Regions from separate parts of the Gordonia sp. X0973 genome, predicted to be linked through region 2. Evidence: riboswitches for the same ligand, from Rfam matches in the RefSeq annotation. Region 2 holds a riboswitch; the other holds the start of a gene.
The links. A riboswitch is a leader RNA that binds a small molecule or an ion and turns the genes downstream of it on or off. The one in region 2 is predicted to bind cyclic di-AMP.
Positions count from the first base shown of each region.

Region 1 (10,818 bases), 1.5 Mb from region 2:
GCAGGAGTACACCTCGGTGACTCCGTCGATGTCGGCGACGTCCTGGGCGGTCTCCGGGATCGAATGGACGTCTGCGGTGATCAACACGAAAGCGGTCAGCATGGGACCAAGGGTAGTCATCGGTGCCCCGCGGGTTCTCGGCTTCGCCCGTCGGTAGTCTCCCGACTCCGCGCCGCACGGGCCCGGACGGCCCATCCCTCCCAGCCGCAGGCGCTGAACCGGGGCAGTGCCAGGCCGCCCGACGCGTCGACGATCCGGGCATCGGCCGCGGTGATCCAGCGGTAGACGAGCGCGGCCTCCTCGGGGGCCGCGCCGTGGAGCGGCCCGGCGGAGGGGATCACCGTCTCCGCGGCCGCGATCACGGCCTCGACGACGGGCATCGGCGGGGTGTGTGCGTCCGCGGTACCCGCGCCAGCCAGCCGGCCGTGGCGGACCACCGCGAACCGCCACCCGCCGGCGGGCCCGGGCCGGGCCACGACGAACTGCTCGAGGTCGCACAGCGCCCGGAGCCGGTGGCACCGGGCGAGTGCGGCCACCACCGCGGCGAGACTGTCGCGGTGGCGCGCGGCGGTCTCGAAGTGCTCGGCCTCGGCGGCCGCGGCGACCGTCGCGGCCAATTCGTGCAGTGCGGCGTCCGAGCGTCCCGCGACGACGTCCAGGGCGGCGCGCACCCGGGGGAGGTAGTCGGTCACCGACTCGGGAATCGGGCTGGCCGCGGCGCAGTCGCCGGGACCGGCCCGGGTCGCCGGGACGGCAGTCGAGGAACTTGGCCCGCGCACCGGCCCCGCCGTCGGAGATACCGGTCTCGTCGTCGGAGATACGGAGTGGGGCGGGCACCAGTGGTAGTCCCGGCGCGCGCCCAGGCGGGTGGTGCAGGACCGCAGACCGGTCGCTCGCGTGAGTGCATCGGCCACGGCCTGTGCGGTGGCCCGCTGCGGGATCGGTCCGATCGATGTCGGCTCGCCCAACGGGCCGGGCTCCGGACGCGCGGACCGGCCGACGGTGAAGCGCGGGAAGCGCTCCTCGGTGAGCGAGACCCACCAGCCGCGCCTGGGTTGGGTCGAGCGCCGGTTGTAGGCGGGGTTGTGCGCGGCGAGCAACCGCAGTTCGCGGACCCCGGCTTCCAGGTCGTGGGCGCAGACCACGTGGTCGACCCTGCTCGACAACGCCACCATCTCCGCGATCCGGGGGCGGGAATCCCCGGCGAAGTAGGACCGGACCCGGCGGCGGAGGTCCACCGCGGTGCCGACGTACAGCACCTCGTCGCCGCATCCGCGGAACAGATAGACACCCGGCGCGCGCGGCACGCGGTCGGCGAGATGGCGTTTGGCCCGTTGCGCGGGGGTGGCCCGCGGGAGGAAGTCCAACAGTTCGGCAAAGGTGCCGACGCCCCGGTTCCCGATGCGTTCGAGCAGGCCGTGCAGGACGTCCACCGTCGCCCGTGCGTCGTCGAGGGCCCGGTGCGTCGGAGTCGTCGTCGCGTCGAAGAGCGCGGCCAGCGCCGACAGCCGAACAGCGGGGGCCTCCTCGCGGGTCAGGACGCGGCGCGCCAGCGCCACGGTGCACAGCGTCGCGGGGAAGTGCCAGTCGAGTCCGAGGCGGTTTGCCGACGCGGTGAGGAAGCCGAGGTCGAAGCGGGAGTTGTGTGCGACGAGCACGCTGCCGCGGGCGAACTCGAGAAAGGCGGGCAGGACCTCGCCGATCGTGGGTGCCGCGACGACCATCGCCTCGGTGATCCCGGTCAGCGTCACGATCTCCGTCGGGATCGGACGTCCCGGGTCGACCAGCGTCGCGAATTCTCCGACGACCTCGCCGCCGCAGATCCGCACCGCGCCGATCTCGGTGATCGCGTCACGTTCCGGGCTGCCGCCGGTGGTCTCCAGGTCGACGACGACGAACGGCGTGGTGGCCAGCGACTGGTCGATTCCGCCGTGGACGCTGGCCGACATCTCCGCCGCCTCGGCGGCGGTCGGCGGTCGGCGGTGCGATCCGTGCCCGCGCGACCGGCCGGCCCGGTCGCGGTTCGCCGGCCCGGGCAGCCCGACACCGGGCAAACCCACGTCGGCGAACGACAGCTGCTCGGCGGTGCGGTCGGAGTCCATGTTGCGAACGCTAGTTCGAGGGTCGGACAACGCCGGGGAGGGCGCGGCAGAGGTTCATCGGCCGGGGCTTGTCAGGGGTCGCCGTTAGCGTCCTGTTATCGGCTCCGCGAGGCCGTCCAGCGCCCATCCGGCGGTGTCGCGGGACCGGGGAACTCCCGGTGAATACGAGGGGAACCGCTCGAAAACAGCTTGACAGGACGAGATGAGATGGAGATCACATGAGGATCGATTGCGAGAGCTGCCCGGGCCGCCCGGCGGCCTGCGACGGCTGCATGATGTCGGTACTGGTTGGTGCCGATGCGGCACCTCACCCTGGGGAAACACCCAGGGTGGCAACGGTGGCCGAACAGCGCGCCGACCTGCTGGTGGCCATCGCCAATCTTCGGGAAGCGACGCTCGTCACATCCGCCGAGGCCAGGGCCGCGCAGGGGCGGATCGTCCCACGTGAGGGTGGTTCGAGCGAACGGTTTCTCACCATCGTTCGCGCAGGGTAAAGTTTGGCGCTGGCTCACCGTCGCAAAGAAATCTGCGGAAGTGTTGGACATCGGCTCCACGTTTTCGTAACCTTTTTGAGACATTGCGGAACGTCACGCTTCAACAGAAGTGATCCGCGGGAGTCAATCGCTGAGTCACCCCGCAGGGGTGAACCGGGGACCCACCTGGGCCGCAAGGCCCGCAACGGGGTGAATCGCCGCGCCTGAACAGCTCGTCAGGCAACGCGTAGGGCATCTTCCAGCCCGAACCCGACAGCTAACCCGGTAAGCGCAGGGAGATAGAAGGAGACACTTCTCGTGGCCAAACATCGTTTGGAACAGCCGAGCCGCGGCACCAAGGCGGCGAAGGGCGCGGTCATCACCGGCGCCATCGCCATGGGTTCGCTCGCAGCCGGCCAGGCCGCCGCCAGCACGGTCACGTTGCCGCACCTCGGCAACGTCGAACTCGGCGCCCTCGGGGACCAGATCAACAACTCGCGGCACCATGCGACCAAGGGCAAGTCCCTGAAGGTCAAGAAGGCCTCGAAGACCAAGGCTCCGGCGCAGCCCGGCGCGCAGGCCCAGGTCCAGGTGCCCAACGTCGGCACCTTCTCGATCCCGGGCATCGCGCAGAAGGACATCCCCAAGGAACTTCAGCCGAACGTCAAGAAGGCCCCCGGCCTCCTCGGTGCCGTCCGCCAGACCGTCGCCGACAAGGCCGTTCACAACGCGGAGAGCAAGATCGGATCGCCGTACTCCTACGGCTCGGCCGGCCCGAACGCCTTCGACTGCTCGGGCCTGGTCTACTGGTCCTACAAGAAGGCCGGCAAGACCATCCCGCGTGACAGCTACGGCCAGCTCAGCCACGGCAAGGCCATCGCTTACAAGGATGCCAAGCCCGGAGACGTGCTGATCTTCAACGGCGGCAGCCACGCCGGCATCTACATCGGCCACGGTGAGTTCATCCACTCCGAGACCTACGGCGTCCCGGTGCACAAGGCCAAGGTCAAGACCTGGGCTCTTACCGGTGTCCGCCGCTACTGAGCACGACCAGCTTTGAGGTGGCGGGCGTCCCGGGATTGTATTCGCGGGAGGTCCGCCGTTCCTCGTTCTCAGGAGTCAGGACTATGGGAATCGTGAAATCCGTGGAATCGGGCCGTCGGCGCATCGTCGTCACCGCGGCCCTCGTGTGCGCGGTCGCCGCGGCGGGAATCCCCGCCGCCACCGTGACCGCCGCCCCGCCGCGCTCGCCGGGCCAGCTCGTCGCCGACTACAAGAAGCTCAACGACGAGGCCGAGCGCTCCGCCGAGGCGATGCACAACGCGACGATCGAGTACGACAAGCAGAAGGCGATCCTGGATCGCTCGCGCCGCGCCGCGACCGCCGCGCAGCGCAAGCTCGATTCCACCGCCGACCTGCAGCGCCACCTCCAGGGCCGCGTCGACGGTGTGCTGCGCGCCAGCTACCGCGGCGCCCGCGTCAACCGCCTCTACGCGCTGCTGACGAGCGATTCGCCGCAGCAGATGCTCGACCAGATGTCGGCGCTCGACATCATCTCCCGCGACGCGACGCGCAACCTCAACAACCTGACCAAGACGCGTGCGGCCGCCGTGGCAGCCAAGGACGAGTCGGCCAAGGCGACGACCGCGGCCAACACCGCGATCGCCCAGGTGGAGAAGGTCCGCGGCGATCTGCAGGCCAAGCGGGCGACGCTCCAGCTGAAGGCCGTCCAGATCCGCGCGGTCTACCAGTCGATGACCGGCCAGCAGCTCGCCGAGCTGCGGGGGCCCAAGTTCGACTTCAACCCGAACATCGTGCCGAAGGGCACCGCCCCCGAGTTGGTGGCCGTCCAGGCCGCGCTGACCCGGATCGGCGACCCGTACGTCTGGGGTGCCACCGGGCCGAACCAGTTCGACTGCTCGGGTCTGATGGTGTGGTCGTACCGGCAGGCGGGTAAGAGCCTGCCCCGCTCGAGCGAGGCGCAGCTCGGCGCCGGAGTGCCCGTCAGCCGCGACCAGCTCCAGCCCGGCGACCTCATCATCTACTATCCGGACGCCCACCACGTCGGCATGTACATCGGCGACGGCTACGTGATCCACGCCTCGACTTTCGGCGTTCCCGTCAAGGTCGTCCCGATCGACGGGGCCGGTCCGTACCAGGCCGCGCGCCGCGTCTAGCCGTCGAAGTGCGGGCGCGTTGGCTATGCGTCGGCGTCATGCTGGCCACCGTCGGCCTGGTGTCGTCCTGCGGTCGGCCGGCGTCGCCGTCGACGAGTAGCCCCGCCTCGGCGAGTCCCACCGACGTCTTCGAACAGCAGCGGACCGACGGGGTGAACTCCCTGCTCGACAAGCTCGACAAGGCACTCCTGCACGGGCGGCCCGCCGATCTCGATGCCCTGCTGGACCGCTCCGCGTCGAAGACGTTCCGGCAACAGCTGCACGTCGCCCAGGACAATCTCAGTTCGGCCGGAGCCGCTCCGTCTCCCGCTCCCCGGGCCGGCGACCCGGCACCGGTGCGCTACCGGATCTATCAGCACTTCATCGGCAGCGCCGACGCGGAGGAACTGGTGCCGGACGCGGTCGCCAACCGGTTGGCCGCCGAGGGCAGCAGCGACAACTGGGTCTCGCCGGTGCGACTGCGGTTCGCGCTCGGCGGTACCGGCGCTCCCGGACTCGACGAACCCGAGATCGAGATCGACACGCCGCTGGTCGTCGCGCGCTACGACGACGAGTGGAAGCTGGTGGGGGACCTGGCACTGTTGGGCCGACCCGCGACGGGGGCCGGGCTGTGGAGCTTCCCCGGAGCGCGGGCGCAGACCGCGCAGACGGCCGGCGGACAGTCCGTGGTGGCCTCCTACCCCCAGTCACGCGACCTCGCCGCGCGGATCACGGCCCTGCTGCCGGACTCGGTGCGCGCGGTGTCGGCGTTCTGGGGGGCCAACTGGCCCCAACGCGCACTGGTGGTGACCGCCGGCACCGACCAGCAGTTCGCCGCGCTCGCCGCCAGTCCGGACTCCGACACCGCCGATGCCGCCGCGGCGACCGTGTACACCGCCCTCGACGTGCCCAACCACACCGTGACCGGGCAGCGGATCGTCTTCACCCCCGCCGCGCGCCTGCTCCCGCCCGCGATGCTCGCCGTCGTCCTGCGCCACGAGTTGAGTCATGTCGCGGTGCGCCTGGCCACCGGCGTCGACACGCCGCTGTGGCTCGCCGAGGGGTTGGCCGAATACGTCGGGCGCAAGGGCAGTTACAGCCGGTTCGACGACGTGGCCCCCGACCTTGCCGCCGCCACGCGCACCGGCACGCCGCCGAGCTGGCCCACCGACGAGGACTTCACCGTAGACTCGCAGCGCGCGGCGCTCGCCTACCAGTCCGCGTGGTCGATCGCCGCCTTCGTCGCGCAATCCCGATCCGAGGACGCATTGCGCAAGATGTACCTGGGGGTGGCGGGGGCCGCCGATCCGGAGGCTGCCAAAATCGCCTTGGCGAGCGCCGTGGGAGTGCCGCAAGGGGAATTGGAGCGTCAGTGGCGGGCATGGGTGCGGAAGCAGTCCGGCGGGTGAGCGGTTCGGCGGCACCGATCGGACGCACCCTGCTGATCACCAACGATTTTCCCCCGCGCCCGGGCGGAATCCAGTCCTACCTGCAGAATCTCGTCGACCTGCTGCCGCCGGAACAGATCGTCGTCTACGCGCCGCGCTGGCGGGGACGCTCACATGTCGAGTTCGACGCGGCGGTGCCGTACACGGTGGTGCGCCACCGGACGACCCTGATGGTTCCGACGCCGCTGGTGGCGCGGCGGGCCGCCCGCCTGGTCCGGGAGCACGACATCGAGAACGTGTGGTTCGGCGCGGCCGCCCCGCTGGCCGTGCTGGCGCCGGTGGTGCGCCGCGCCGGTGCGCGACGCGTGCTGGCCTCCACGCACGGACACGAGGTGGGGTGGTCGATGCTGCCCGTGGCGCGGCAGGTACTGCGGCTGATCGGGGAGGGAACCGACACCGTCACCTTCGTGAGCAAGTACACCCGGGGGCGGTTCGCCGCCGCCTTCGGACGCCACGCCGCCCTGGAGTACCTACCGCCGGGGGTCGACGTCGACCGGTTCCACCCGGACGCCGCGGCCCGCCGCCGCATCCGGGAGCGCCACCAGCTGGGGGACCGGCCGGTGGTCGTCTGTCTGTCCCGCCTGGTGCCGCGCAAGGGACAGGACATGCTGATCCGCGCGTTGCCCGCGATCCGGGAACAGATCCCCGACGCCGCGCTGCTCATCGTCGGCGGGGGACCCTACGCGGAGACCCTGCACGAATTGGCCGCGGTCAGCAGCTGCGCCGACGACATCGTCTTCACCGGATCGGTCCCCGGCGAGGAACTGCCGGACTACCACAACGCCGCCGACGTGTTTGCGATGCCGTCGCGGACCAGGGGCGGCGGGCTCGACGTCGAAGGACTCGGGATCGTCTACCTGGAGGCATCCGCGTGCGGCGTCCCGGTGATCGCCGGCGACTCCGGCGGGGCACCGGAGACCGTGATCCCCGGGCGCACCGGTCTCGTCGTCGACGGTAAGTCGCGACGCCAGATCGCCGACGCCGTGGTCGAGATCCTGTCCGATCGCGCACGGGCGCGACGGATGGGCGCGGCCGGACGCGAGTTCGTCGAGCAGCAGTGGCAGTGGCCGCAGATCGCCGCGCGATTGGTCCGCCTGCTCACCGCCTGACCGGCCGGGTGCCCAGTCGGCGTGCTCTGGGTGCCCACTCGACGTGGTTGGGGTGCCCACTCGGCGGGGTTGGGGTGCCCACTCGGCGGTCAGTGCTGGTAGAGCGCGTCGATGTCGGCGGCGAACTTCTCCGTCACGACGTTGCGCTTGACCTTCAGCGTCGGGGTCAGCTCGCCGGTCTCCTCGGTGAAGTCGACCGGCAGGATGCGGAACTTCTTGATCGCCTCGGCGTGGGACACGGTTTTGTTGGCCTCGTCGACGGCCGTCTGGATCTCGGTGCGCAGCGCCGCGTTGTCGACGAGATCGGCGGTCGGGGTATCGGCGGGGATCCCGGCCCGCGCCTTCCAGGCGGCCAGCGCCTCGGCGTCGAGCGTGATCAGGGCGCCGATGAACGGCTTCTGGTCACCGACGACGAGTGCCTGCGAGACGAGGGGATGCGCGCGGATGACGTCTTCGAGTCCGGCGGGCGACACGTTCTTGCCGCCGGCGGTCACCAGGATCTCCTTCTTGCGGCCGGTGATGGAGAGGAAGCCGTCGCGGTCGACCTTGCCGATGTCGCCGGTGTGGAACCAGCCGTCGGTGATCGCCTCGGCGGTGGCCGTCGGGTTCTTCCAGTAGCCGGCGAAGACGACCCCGCCGGAGAGCAGGATCTCGCCGTCCTCGGCGATCCGGACCGCGTTGCCGGCGATCGGCCGGCCCACCGTGCCCACCTTGACCGCGCCGGGGGTGTTCACCGAGAAGGCGGCGGTGGTCTCGGTCAGGCCGTAGCCCTCGTAGACCGGGATCCCGATGCCGGAGAAGAAGTGACCGAGCCGGGCGCCGAGCGGGGCGCCGCCGGAGATCGCCAGCTCACAGCGGCCGCCGAGGGCGGCGCGCAGCTTCGAGTAGACGAGCTTGTCGAACACGGCGTGGCGAACCCGCAGCGCGATACCGATGCTGCCGCGCTCGCGAGCCGAGTTGTAGGCGATGGCGGTATCGGCGGCGGCGTCGAAGATCTTGCCCTTCCCGTCGTCGTGGGCCTTCTGCTGCGCGGTGTTGAAGACCTTCTCGAACACCCGCGGTACCGAGAGGATCAGGCTCGGACCGAAGGCCCCGAACTCGGGTACCAGGTTGGGGATGTCGTTGTAGAAGCCGACCGACACGCCCGCCCGCATCGCCACGAGGGTGATCGCGTGCGCCAGGACGTGGGCCATCGGCAGGAACATCAGCAGGCGCTTGCCCGGTTGGAGCAATCCCCGCAGCCCGCCGGCGAGCACTCCCTCCACCTCGCTGAGCAGGTTGGCGTGGGTGAGCATGCATCCCTTGGGGCGTCCGGTGGTGCCCGAGGTGTAGATCAGGATCGCCGGATCGTCGGCCCGACGACTGGCCCGCCGGGCGGCCACCTCGTCGTCGGTGACGTCGCGCCCGGCCTCGACGAGGGCGTCGATCGCCCCGGGCCCGCCGTCGACCGGGTCGATGGACCATTGCAGCGCCAACCCGGCCGCGATCTCGGTGCCGGCGATGACCTCGCGGTGTTCGGCGGTCTCGGAAATCAGGGCGTTGGCCTCGGAATCGCTGCAGATCCAGTCGATCTGCGGACCCGAGGAGGTCTCGTAGATGGGTACCGTCACCGCACCGGCGGTCCAGATCGCGAAGTCGATGAGCGGCCACTCGGTGCGCGTCGAGCTCAGCAGCGCGACCCGGTCGCCCGGCTTGATGCCCGCCGCGACGAGGCCCTTGGCGATCGACGTGACGCGGGCGGCGAAATCGGCCGCGGTGAGCGGGAGCCACTGCCCGTCGGCGGCGCGGTCGAGCACGACTGGGTGGTCCGGCGTCTTGGCGGCCAGATCGAAGACGATGTCGGGGCAGGTGGCGGTGTCACCGATGGTGAAGGACGCGGGCACGGAGTACTCGGATGGCAAGAGACTGCCTTTCACGATTGGGACGGTTGGCGCGGACACAATCGTATCGGGGTGGGTCCGCACCGGTGTCCCGCGGGCATGTGTGAAGCTAGAGGAGTGACGAGCATTCAGGTGGCCGACGATACTTTCGTCGCCGCGGCGCCCGAGGCGGCGCGAGAAGCGCTCGGCGATCAATCGCAGTGGCGGCGCTGGTGGCCCGACCTGACCTTGACGGTCGTCGAGGATCGCGGCCCCGCGGGTATTCGGTGGACCGTGGCCGGCCCGGTCGACGGGACGATGGAGATCTGGTGCGAGCCGGTGCTGGACGGATTCGTCCTGCACTACTTCATGCACGGCGAGCCGACCGGCCGCCTGCCGCGACGCGAGCGGGCGCTCTACGATGAGTTGGCCGAGATGAACCGGAATCGTCGCGTGGCCGGCAAGGTGATGGCCTTCGAGGTCAAGCGCCGGTTGGAGCGAGGCCGTGCCGCGGGTGACCCCGCGGTGGCGGCGGAGGCGGAAACAGGAGGGGCGCGTGGCTGACCACACGGCGCAATCCATCGTGATCAACGCCGAGCCGGAGGCCGTCATGGCGGTCATCGCGGATTTCGATAACTATCCGGAATGGGTGTCGGCGGCCCGCGAGGTCACGGTCGAGGAGTTCGGCCCCGACGGCAAGCCGGCCCGCGTGCGCTTCGACCTCGACGCCGGCGTCCTCAAGGACACCTACGTCCTCGAATACGACTGGGCCGACGACGGTTCGTCGGTCGGCTGGAACCTGGCCAGCAGCAAACTGCAGCGCGCACAGCGCGGGCGGTACACGGTGGTGGCCCAGGCTGCCGGGTCGACCAAGGTGTCCTACGAGCTGACCGTCGACCTGCTGGTGCCGATCATCGGGCAACTCAAGCGCCGTGCCGAGAAGGCGATCATCAACTCGGCGCTGCACGAACTCAAGAAGCGGGTCGAAGGCTGATCGATCTCACGCCCATCCAGCTCGTCCTCGGTCCGGGCGGGGCCGGGGTATCCGTCGTCGCCGCAGCCGCGGCGGTCGACAAGCGCGATCGCGGCGACCGGCCGTCGCCGCTGCTCGACGCCGGGCCGCGCGGGCCGCTGCTGATCACCCTGGACCCCTCCTCGCCGGTACCGGGCATGGTGGGTGTCTACCCCTCGCCGGGCGTGCCGGTGCCGATCAGCGCCGATGCCAGCCTGCTGTCGTTGAGCCCGTTGGGGGTGCTGGAACCGGCGTGGGCCGCCTTCGTCGAGGCGGTGGGCGGTATGACCTCCGGGCCGACCCTGCCGGTCGTCTCGGTGCTCGCCTCCGTCGCGCCGGGGGAGTTGAGTTCGCTGCCCGGATTCGAGGAACTGCTCCTGTGGCGGCGGATCCGAGACGAGGCGACCAGCGGGCGGTGGAGTGCGATCATCGTCGACTGCTCCGGACTCGGCGACCCGTTTGCGCTGCTGCGCGCCCCGGCTACCCTGAGCCAGGCGGTGAACCGGCTGTGGCCGCGGCATCGGCGTCTCGCCGCGGCGGCCGAGCGCCCGGTCTTGGCGCGGGCCAGTGCGGCGGTCGACGAGGTGGACCGCGACTGCCGCGACGTGGTCGACCTGCTGCGCGACCCGCACACGACGGCGGCGCACCTCGTCGTCGAC
Region 1 is NZ_CP054691.1:2,185,737-2,196,554, reverse strand. It holds gene HUN08_RS10705 (Lrp/AsnC family transcriptional regulator) at 1-102, opposite strand, end outside; gene HUN08_RS10700 (DEDD exonuclease domain-containing protein) at 117-1,949, opposite strand; gene HUN08_RS10695 (hypothetical protein) at 2,441-2,596, shown strand; cyclic di-AMP (ydaO/yuaA leader) riboswitch at 2,715-2,883, shown strand; gene HUN08_RS10690 (C40 family peptidase) at 2,894-3,619, shown strand; gene HUN08_RS10685 (C40 family peptidase) at 3,763-4,752, shown strand; gene HUN08_RS10680 (hypothetical protein) at 4,791-6,140, shown strand; gene HUN08_RS10675 (glycosyltransferase family 4 protein) at 6,113-7,288, shown strand; gene HUN08_RS10670 (long-chain fatty acid--CoA ligase) at 7,378-9,204, opposite strand; gene HUN08_RS10665 (hypothetical protein) at 9,286-9,711, shown strand; gene HUN08_RS10660 (SRPBCC family protein) at 9,704-10,141, shown strand; gene HUN08_RS10655 (ArsA-related P-loop ATPase) at 10,318-10,818, shown strand, end outside.
Region 1: another riboswitch for cyclic di-AMP. It lies ahead of HUN08_RS10690 (C40 family peptidase); the one in region 2 lies ahead of HUN08_RS03510 (transglycosylase family protein).

Region 2 (10,818 bases):
GAGGCGCGCGCCGAGCATCGGGGAGACCTTCTTGTTCCGCAGCACCTCTTCGAGGACCGCGCGATCCAGGCTGACCAGCGTCAAGCCGTGCGCCGGGTGCTTGACCAGCTGAAGCCGGCCGAAGCGACCCATCGTGTCGACGATGTCCATCAACAGGGGTTGGGGTACCGCGTAGCGCGAGTGCGTGACCAGCGCGTCGACGACCTGCTCGGCGTCATGCCCGGCGGCGCGGGCGTTCCACAGCGCCAGCGGGGTCACCCGGTAGGTGTGCACGTGCTCCGGGGCGCGCTCCAACTCGGCGAACGGCGCGATGGCCGCACGAGCCGCGGGGGCACCCGGATGGTCGACCTCCAAGAGGAGGGTCTTGTCCGATTGCACGATCAATGGTCCGTCGGTCACCCGACCATTGTCCACGATCAGTCGAGGAGTTCCACGGTGGTGATGCGATGCACCGACAGCTCGACCTCGTTGCCCGACGGCAGCTCCGATGCGATGAGCCGGCCGGCGCGCAGGAGTCGGGCCTTCACGACGTGGCGCGTGGCCTTGCCGTGCGAGTCGACATAGTCGACGCGCAGCTGTCGGCCGGTGCGCATCGCCAGCCCGATGAGGGCCGACACCGATTCGCCGCCGCTGGCGCCGCCGGTCGCGCGTACCGCGGTGCCGCCGCGCAGTGGCTTCCCGGCCGCGTCGGCCGTGCGCATGCGGGCGACCACCCCCTCGAGCTGGTCGTCGGGCACTCGCGCCCCATTGTGGGTACCGGCACCGCCGCGGCGACGGGAGTTGATCCGGCTGCCCGTCGAGCGCAGGTCGACCAGGGCGCCCGACGAGTCCTCGGCCGCTGGGGCGAACCCGGCGCCGCGCAGCGCCTCGAGGACGTCGCGCAGCGGTGCCGGTGAGATCAGCACGGTCGGTGCGAGTGGGCGCAGGGCCAGCGCGTCGGCCTCTTTGGTGCGCAGGACGGCGGTCATCGTGGCCGGGTCGTCGCAGCGGACGAACGACGAGGCGACGCCGACGCGCAACGTGCCGTGCCGACGCGCGACGTCGTCGATCAGGTAGGTGAGGGCCTGCGGAACCGGCGTCGACGAATGACTGGTGAACAGCGCGTTCAATTCGGCCCCGGTGCGCCCGGCGTCCAGCGCCCGCCGCACGCTGTTCTCGGTGACGCGGTACACCGAGGCGGCCCCGGCCGACTCCAGCTCGGCGACCAGCGCCACCTCGGCCGCGAGCTCGGGGGTCATCGGACCGGGAACCATCAGGGTGAGGTCGGCCTGGGCCAGGAAGTGGTCGACCGGCTCGGGCAGAGCGGCGTCCATCGCGGCGGTGAGTTCCTCGCGCGGCACGTCGGACAGGAGCAACCGGCCGACGTCGGTAAGCGCCCCGTGGGCTACCAGGCCCACCTCGGTGGCCTCGCGCAGCGTCTGAGCGACGGTGTGCCGGGTCAGGCGCCGGCGCAGGCGGGGGCGCAGCCACAACAGGTGGGACACGAGGGCGTCGACGTCGGGGGCGACGCCGTGGCCGGCGGCGTCGAGGGCGGTCAATATCAGGAGGCGTTCCCGTCGGGCGGCGGGATCGGGGGAGGCGCGGGTCAGCGCCCCGATCACGGTGCCCTCCGAGTCGCGTTCGCCGATCAGCCACGCACGGTTGGGCAGGCCCAGCCACGCGGATGCCAGCGACGCCCACTTGCGCGCGGGCGACTGGTGGGACCAGGAATCGGCGGCGATCGTCGGCGCCCACACGTTCCCCCCGTCGTATCCGGCCGGCTCGGGGTCCGGCACGCCGACGTCGAGCAGCTGTTCGCGCGCGCAGAGTTCGACGATCAGCCCGACGCGGCGCGCGTCGAGTCCGGCGTCCTTGGCGACGCGGCGCAACTCGCGGATCCCGATGCCGCCCGCGCTCAACTCCGGTGCCGGTGCGCGCCCCAAACCGGTCAGCACGTCGCCGGTCTCGCGCAGCAGCTCCAGCGCCGCCCCGGCGGCGGTCGCGGAGAGCGCTTTCGCGCCGCCGGGCAGTCCCGGCCGATCCGACGCGGAGAGGGGAGGGGGGTTCAGGTCGTCGACGCGCAGCAGCGGCTCGCCGCGCACCAGCTGCGCGACGGTGGGCTCGATCTCCACCAGCTGGTGGTCGACCGGGGAGATGAGGCCGGCGGCGAGCAGGATCGGGACCGGGCGGGTCGGATCGGCGTCGGGCCCGGCGTCGCGAGTCATCCCGACGCTCGGCCCGGTGGCCAGGGCGGTCAGCACCTCGCGCGGTCCGTCGGCGAGCCCGTCGAGCAGTTCGCGCCACTGCTCGGGGGTGCGGGTGGCGGCCTCGGTCGTGAGGTGGCGCGCCCGCCACGGCAGGGCCGCGGGCGTGTGCCCGGCGACGTGGAGCCCGTCGTCGGCCTCCCACACCACCGCCCAGGCCACCAGATCGGCGATCCGCGCGTCGACGTCGGCCCGGGCGGCCCGCCCCTTCAACGCGCGCCGGACGTCGGCGGTGCGGAGAGGGTGGTCCGCGTCGACGAGGGTCTCGAGCACGGCCGCGTGCAGGAGGTCGAGGTTCTCGCCGATCAGGTTCATCGACCCGGCCGACATGGCGCGCTGCGCGAGGACCCCGGTGCCGTTCGGGGGCGGGGAGGCGAGATCGGGGCGGGCGCGCAGCAGGTCGACCAGTTCGTCGTCGGGGCGCGCGGCCAGCACGCGGTCCAGGCGGCTCGTCGGCTGGTCGGGGGCACTCACGCCACGAGTTTACGGGCAGGGGTTGCGCGGGTTCATCGACCGCCGGTTGGGCCGCATGGCACAATGAGCGGCGTGAGCCAGAACGAAATCGTCGCCGACGTCGAGCAGATCGTCGAAGAGTCCAAAGTGCGCTATGTCGACAACGGGTGGCCCTACCCGGACGGCGAGCACGCCGTGTCCGAGTTCGCCTCCGGCTTGGCTGGTGCACTGTCGCCGTTCGGCAGCACCGAACTGCCCCTGTCGGCCGACGACCTGCTCTACACGAACCCGCGGACCGTCATCAACACCTGATCGGACCGGAGAACAAGAACAGCGGCCCCGCACCATGTGCGGGGCCGCTGTTTTCGGCTGGTTGCCCAGACGTCTCAGTTGACGCCGGGCAGCTGGCCCTTGTGCTTGTTGTAGAGGTCGACCTGACCCTGGTCCAACTTGTAGCCGCTCGCCTTGGCGGCATTCCAGATGTTGGCGACGGTCGGGTCGATCTGGCCCTTCTTCTCGCGGGCCTTCACGACGCCGTCGACCTGGTCGCGAACGTCCTTGTCGCTCTTGGCCTTGGGGGTCTGCTTCAGCGCGGTGGCCTCTTTTTGCTTCTTCTTCAGCTTCAGCGGCGAGGTGCCGGGGTCGCGAGGAGTCGCACTGGAGAGCCCGGTGCCGCAGACCGGCCAGGCGCCACGGCCCTGGGTCGCGAGCACGTGCTCGGCGATCGCGATCTGCTGCTCCTTGGTGGCCTGATCGGCGGTGGGGGCGTAGCGGGTGCCGCCGTGGGCCGCCCAGGTGCTCGGCGAGAACTGCAGGCCGCCCTGGTAGCCGTTGCCGGTGTTGATGGCCCAGTTGCCGCCCGACTCACAGGCCGCGACGTGGTCCCACTCGGCGTCGGTGGCCGCGTTGGCCGTCGCACCGTTGATGAGGGCAGCGCCGCCGCCGATGACGGCAGAGGTGAGAGCCACCTTGGCGATGGTCTTGGAGGTCGAAGAGGTCGTCTGCTTGCGATGACGTCCGGACATAGTGATGTTTCCTCTCTCCACGCGCCTACGAAGTCAGCTGTCGGGTTCGAGCGAGAGGTTGCCCGGCCGCCGCGACGCGAGCGTCGTGCGGCTACACCCCAAGGAATCCGGTGGCGGATGCCGGTCGGAAACCGTTCCTAACGGAGGTGGGTCCCCCGTCCTCGTTCCTGAATATCTGTTTTGGTACGGGACGACGCGGCCGGTGGAACGAGGCTCGGCGCGATCGGCTGCGTCGGTACTGCAGGCCCCCTAGTGGCGGCCAACGACGAGATTACGGGCTCGCGCCGCCGCTTCCTACTCGAACGCGGAGACTCGTTGACATGGTCAGAAGCGGTGAAACGGGCTCGATTGGGAGTTCTCCCAGTTCAGGGACTGAATCCCGGTTCGTGTCCTTCTTGTTATCGATTCGTGATGTGATGAAGGTCACAGTCGGGCAGTGGTGCGGGTCACCTGGTGTGAGTGGTGGCTATCGGCGGCGCCTCGAACGCCCGGAAGGTACTGGCGTGGAACACCAGCGGGTCCACCTCGGGATTGGCGGCCAGCGAGCGGATGCGCAGCAGTACCACCGTGTGGTCGCCCGCCGGATACTCCGCGTGCAGCTCGCACGCCAGGTGTGCCGCGGCGCCGTCGACGAAGAGGGCACCGTCGTCGGAGGCCAGCAGTTCGACGTCGGCGAAGCGCTGCGCGGCGGGACCGGCGAGCTGTCGGCACAACTGTGCCTGGTCGTGGGCGAAGACGCTCACCCCGACCGTGGAACGGTCCCGCAGGAGCGGCCAGGTGCGCGACGAGTTCTGCACGCACACCGACACCAACGGGGGAGTGAGCGACACCGTCGAGAAGGAGCTGGCCGCCATCCCGACGAACTCGGTGCCGTCGCGATGCGCGCAGACGGCGACGACGCCGGTCGGGAAACAGCTGAACGCCCGACGCAGCGCGTCGGCGGAATCGGCCGGCTCCATCGACGGCGATCTCACTGTCTGCGCCCCTGGGCGACCGCGCCGGCGATCGCTAGCAGCAGTCCGACCGGGGTACACATCGCGATCAGATACACCGAGGTCGGAGCGGTGTGTCCCGACCACACGGCGGGCACCAGGTAGAGCGCGCCGACCGCGAGCAGGCCGAGGAGAAAAAGCCCGACGCCGAATCCGAATACCGCCTTCGACGTCCGCTTGCCGGTGTCCGTGCCCATGCTCCCCACGCTAGTCCACACGCGGTACCATGACCGATAAGGCCGCGTCTTGCCCGCGAGGATCGGGTAGGGCGCCTTTTTCGTGGTGTGAAGGTAAAGGTGAGCACTGTGCCGACCGGCAAGGTGAAGTGGTACGACCCCGAGAAGGGATTCGGATTCCTCTCGCAGCCCGACGGGGAGGACGTCTACGTCCGCTCGTCGGCGCTGCCGGACGGGGTGGAGTCGCTCAAGCCGGGGCAGCGCGTCGAGTTCGGCATGGCCGCCGGCCGCCGCGGCCCGCAGGCGTTGAGCGTCACCGTGCTCGAACCCGCGCCCAGCGTCGCGAAGAACACCCGCGAGGCGGCGCGCGAGCGCGACGACGTCAAGCGGCACTCTCCCGACGAGTTGCACGGCATGGTCGCCGACCTCATCACCCTGCTCGAGGGCAAGGTGCAACCGGCGCTGCGGCAGGGCCGCTACCCCGACCGCAAGACCTCGCAGCGCATCGCCGAGGTCGTCCGCGCCGTGGCGCGCGAACTCGACCACCACTGAGTCCGGCGCCGCCGGGTCAGCGCAACGTCGTGAATTCGGTGACGTCGTCCACCTGCCGCTGCTTGGGCTCCTTGCCGGTCGCCGCCTTGTCATAGGCGTCCAACAGCGCCTTCTCCCCCTCGGGGATGGTGTTCACGGCGATGAGTCCGCGGGTGGCCAACTCGTAGTCGGAGTCGCGGACCAGCAGCTTGGCCGGCAGGTTGATCTGCACGTTGATCAACACGTGGGTGCGCGTCGACGCCAGGCGCAGAATCTGCGTCCCGGTCTTGGGCGCGAAGTTCTTGAGTAGCAGCTGCGATCCGTTCGGCGTGACGTACTGCGCGATGATCGACCAGGGGTCGCCGGAGACCTCGTCGGACAACCGGATGGACAGGGTCTGCCCGATCGGGACCGGGAACCGGGTCACACGGTTCGGGTCGACCCGCAGGAAGTCGCCGTCGCAGTGCTTCTTCTCGTAGTCGCACAGCACGGTCGGGTAAGCCCGGGCGAACTGCTTTCCGCTCGTCGACAGCTCGGCGAAGGGCCGTTCGTCGACGGTGGTGCGCGACGCCCACAGGGCGGCCGCGCCGACGATGAGCGCGCCGTAGAGGAGCACGGCGGCGCCGATCAGCGCGATGGTCTTCTTTTCCGACGAGGTGAGGTTCACGGGGCTCCTGGTCCGAACCGGCGGGTGGGCGCGTTCGTGGGCCCGGGCGGCTGCGGGTGACGTTCCGGCGGGGTGTGCGGGCGACTCCGCGGCGCGGGGTCGCGGTGCATGACCTCGGTCGCCATCGTCGGCGGTGCCACCTCGGGACGGTGGCCGCCGCCGAATCCGGGGATCAGGGTGCGCCCGCGGCTGGTCAGGAAGGTCTGTGCGAGGCCGAGGGCCAGCAGGGCGGATACGGCGCCGAAGCCGATCTGCATCGTCGTCTTGGCGATCAGCACACCGAGGGTCGCGCCGAACACCCACCCGAGCTGCAGCACCGTCTCCGAGCGGCCGAACGCCGAGGCGCGCGAGGCCTCGGGCAGATCGGACTGGATGGAGGAGTCGACGCAGACCTTGCCGATCGCCGATCCGCCCGAGGCGATGAAGGCGGTGATCGTGGCGGTGATGAGCGACGGCAGGATCACCGTCACCACCGAGGAGACCAGGCAGGCCGCGACCACCCACACGGTGATCTGCGGCGGATTGGTCAGCCGCAACCGGGTGCCCGCACCGTTTCCGACGACGTTGCCGACGCCCGCGGCCGCACCGACGGCGCCGAGCATGGCCATCTGCTTCCACCCGTCGAGATCGTGCTGGTTGCGGGCGTAGAACGCGACGAACAGGGTGAGGAAGCCCGTGAGGATGCGGATCGTCGCATTGCCCCACAGCCCGGTGACGACGTTGCGCCCGAGGGGCTGACGGATCGTCTTGGAGATGAGCGCACCCGCGCGCCGCGCCCGTTCCCGCGCGCTGATCTCGGGCTTGGGCTGCTCGCGATAGGTGAGCGTGGTCGGGATCTCGCCCGCGGTGACCTCGACCCACGACGGGATCTTCATGCAGAAGTAGGCGCCGGCGCAGGCGATGACGATGAGCAGGATCATCCCGCCCGGCCAGTGCATCGGCAGCCAGGTGCCCAGCAGCATCTCGAAGGCGGCGGCGAGGGCGCCGCCGACCATCGTCCCGCCGATCAGGGCGAAGGTGGTGAGGCGGGAGTTGACGCGCACCAGGTCGATGCTGGGCGGGACCACGCGCGGGGTGACGGCGGATTTGAGCACCCCGAACGACTTGGACATCACCAGCAGGCCGAGGGCACACGGGTACAGGATCCACGGGTCGTATTCGAGCTGCTGGGTGGCCGTGTTCCACTCGTAGTTCGTGATGATGAGGACCGCGAGGACGGCCCGGGCGACGAAGGTGCCGGCCATCGCGATGCGGCGGCCGTGCTGCAACTTGTCCAGGAGCGGCCCGATCAGCGGCGCGATCAGGGCGAACGGCGCGATCGTGAGCAGCAGGTAGAGCCCGACCTTGCCCTCCGACCCGCTGGCCGCGGCGAAGAACAGGGTGTTGGCCAGGGCGACGGCCATGGCGGCGTCCACCGCAGCGTTGGCGACGACGGGAATGGTCAGCGCGGTGAGCCCGGAGCGATCGGCACCGTCGGCGGTGGCCGCCCGGGCGATGGTGTTGATGCCCCGACTCGTCAGGCGCTTGCCGCCGCGGGCCGCCCGTCGGGTGAGACCGGGCTTGACCTGCTCGTCGGGGTACGTCGGCCTGTCGAAGGGCTCGGTCGACGGTGTCGGCGTCGGGCCCAGCGGCGGGAGGTGCGGATTCTGCGTCGCATGCGCGTCGTTCAGGTAGGCGGTCTCGACGTCGGGGGTCGCCGGATCGCCGGGCGTCGGATAGTTCCGCGCGCCGGGATGGGTACGACCCGACCTCGGGCGCCTGCCTAGACTCACGCCCCCAATTCTTCCCTATCGCCCGACGCGAGGGTGGGCGTGCCACGCCCAGCAGTGGTGAGGCACACTGGAGGGGTGAGTCTCACAGCCCAGATTGACTTGCTCCGCGCGGCCGTTGACCTGGCCCGGGCCGCCATCGTGACCGATGGCGGTGAGCCCGGCGACCACATCGAGGCCGTCGTGGAGGACGACAACTCCGTCGCGCACTACTTCACCGCGGACGTGCCCGGCTACCGCGGGTGGCGCTGGTGCGCCGTCGTGGCGGCGGCGTCGGATGACGACGGCCCGGACGGGGTGACGGTCAGCGAAGTGGTGTTGCTACCCGGCGACGGCGCCCTGCTGGCCCCCGCCTGGGTGCCGTGGTCGGAACGACTCGCCGCGGGCGACCTGGGTCCCGGCGACCAGCTGGCCGCGGAGACCGACGACCCGCGCCTGGTGCCCAACCAGGTCGACGGCGGTGACGCCGAGGCCCTCGACGGCGAGATCGGCCTGGGCCGCAAGCGGGTGCTGAGCCGGGAGGGTCGCGACGACGCCGCCCAGCGCTGGTACGACGGCGAATACGGCCCGGCGTCGGCGATGGCGCAGGCCGCGCGGCACAACTGCGCCGACTGCGGCTTCTACCTGCCGTTGGCCGGTGCCCTGCGGCAGGCCTTCGGCGTCTGCGCCAACGAGTATTCCGCCGACGGCCACGTGGTCTCGGCCGAGTACGGCTGTGGTGCGCACTCGGACGTGGTGGCCCGCCCCTCCGTCTCGACGCCGCTATTCGATCCGTATGACGACGGCGTCCTCGAGGTGTTCGCCGCGGCGGAGTGATGCGCCACGTCCTCGCCGCCGACGTCGACCGGCTGCGCACCGCGGTCCTCGACGCATGGCGGGCCTCGCCGACGCGCCTGGTCGAGGACGCCCGCGCCGAGGCCGACCTCGCCGCCGTCGGGTACCGCGACCGGCTCTTCGTCGAACTCGCCGCGAATGCCGCCGACGCCGCCGCCGCGGCGGGCGTCGCGGGGAAGCTGGCCGTGTGGCGCGACGACGAGGGCGCCCTGCACCTGGCCAACACCGGTGAGCCGCTGACCGCGGCCGGGGTGGAGTCCTTGCTGGCCCTGCGCGTCTCCCCGAAGGATGCCGCCGCCGAGACCGTCGGGCGTTTCGGTGTCGGGTTCGCCGCCGTGGTCCCGGTCGCCCGCCGCGTCGAAGTCCGTTCCCGCACCGGCACCGTGGTTTTCGACCGCACCGAGACGGCCCGTGAGATCGAGTCGTGGGCGGGCTTGCCCGACGGGCTGGACGCCCCACTGCTGCGGCTGGCGTGGGCGGGTGACGCTGCACCGGCCGAGGGGTTCGACACCGAGATCGTCGTCCTGCCGCGCACCGGGGTGGACGTCGACGCGCTGCTCGCCGAGATGGCCGCCCAAGCCCGCGACCGGCTGCTGGAACTGCCCGCGCTCGCCGAGATCACCGTCGGCGAGGCCACCGTGACCGCCGGGGAAGCCGCGGCGGAGTGGTTCGAGGTGGCGACCGGAGACATCCGCTGGCTCGCCCCGATCGCGAAGCGGCCGGCGGCGCCCGAGGTGCTGCGCACCCCGACGCCCACCGACATCGACATCTCCGTCCCGGCGCGGGTCATCGCGACGCTGCCGGTGACACCGGACCGCAGGCACCTCATGCCCGGCGTCGACGTCGGCGTCCTCGCCCCCGGCTACGCAGCGCTGGTCGCCGCGCTCCCGCCTGCGCGTCGCCCGGGATTCGTGCCGCGGGCGCTGGGGGCCAACCCGGTCGACGCACGGCTGCTGGAGACGGTGCTCGACGCACTGGGGAAGACGGCATGGGTGCCCGCCGCGGATGGCGAAGCCGCCCTGGTGCCGCGGCGCACGCTGATCGTCGCCGATCTGTCCGACGAGCTGGCCGCCTGCCTCGGGCCGGTGCTGGCCGACCTCGCCCACCCCGACGTCTCCGGCCCGGCGCAGCGTGCCGCCTTGGTCGCCGTCGGGGCGCGCGAGATCGGGTTGGCCGACATCGCGAACGCGCTGGCCGACGTCGACCGGCCCACGCAGTGGTGGGCGCAGTGCTATGACGCGCTGGCCCCGCTGGTCCTCACCGCCCAGGACGCGGAGGAACTCGGTGCCCTGCCGGTGCCGCGTGCCGACGGTCGCCGCAACCTCGGGGCCCGCGGCCTAATCTTCGCGGCGGCCGGGGTCGCGGCGCCGTGGGCCAAGGCCGTCGCACCCGACGCCGTCCACCCGTTGCTGGAGCGGCTGGGCGCGCAACCGGTCGGTCCCGGTGAGCTGCTGGCCGCACCCGAACTCGTGGTCGCCCTGGCCGAGGCGGCCGAGCACGGCACCGACGACGAGGTACTCGACCTCGCGCATGCGGTGCTCGGTCTGCTGGTCGCCGACCCGGATGCTGAGCTGCCCGCCGCGGCGTCGGCCGAACTGCTGCTACCCGATGACGAGGGGGAACTCGTCCACGTCGACGAACTGTCGATGCCCCGGTCGCCCCTGGTCGAACTACTCGGCGAGGACTGCCCGTTCGCACTCGTCGATGATCCGCTGATCCAGCGGTACGGGGAATCGGCGTTGCGCCGGGCCGGGGTTGGCTGGGGATTCCTCACCGTCTCCGAGCAATGGCCCACCGAGCCCAACCACGACCTCGACGACGAAGGGCGGTGGTGGTCGGGACTCGGGGAGCCGCCGTCGACCATGACGGCGGCGCGCGACCTGGACCTCGTGCCCGACGACCGGTGGCGGGCGGCCCTGCACATCCTGGCCGACGATCCGGCCACGGCCCCGCTGCTCGTCGAGCGGGAGGGCTACACCGCGTGGTGGCTGCGCGAGCACGCGCAGATCGACGGTCGGCCGGTGCGCGAGTACCGCAGCCCGGACGCCGACGGGTTCGCCGGGATCGTCGACCCGCTCGACCACCCGGACGCCGCGCGACTCTCCGGTGTGCTGCTCGGCGACGCCGT
Region 2 is NZ_CP054691.1:708,508-719,325, forward strand. It holds gene HUN08_RS03495 (DNA repair helicase XPB) at 1-399, opposite strand, end outside; gene HUN08_RS03500 (helicase-associated domain-containing protein) at 417-2,717, opposite strand; gene HUN08_RS03505 (hypothetical protein) at 2,790-3,008, shown strand; gene HUN08_RS03510 (transglycosylase family protein) at 3,083-3,721, opposite strand; cyclic di-AMP (ydaO/yuaA leader) riboswitch at 3,728-3,917, opposite strand; gene HUN08_RS03515 (flavin reductase family protein) at 4,168-4,680, opposite strand; gene HUN08_RS03520 (hypothetical protein) at 4,692-4,910, opposite strand; gene HUN08_RS03525 (cold-shock protein) at 5,019-5,441, shown strand; gene HUN08_RS03530 (DUF2771 family protein) at 5,458-6,087, opposite strand; gene HUN08_RS03535 (MFS transporter) at 6,084-7,859, opposite strand; gene HUN08_RS03540 (DUF3027 domain-containing protein) at 7,935-8,672, shown strand; gene HUN08_RS03545 (hypothetical protein) at 8,672-10,818, shown strand, end outside.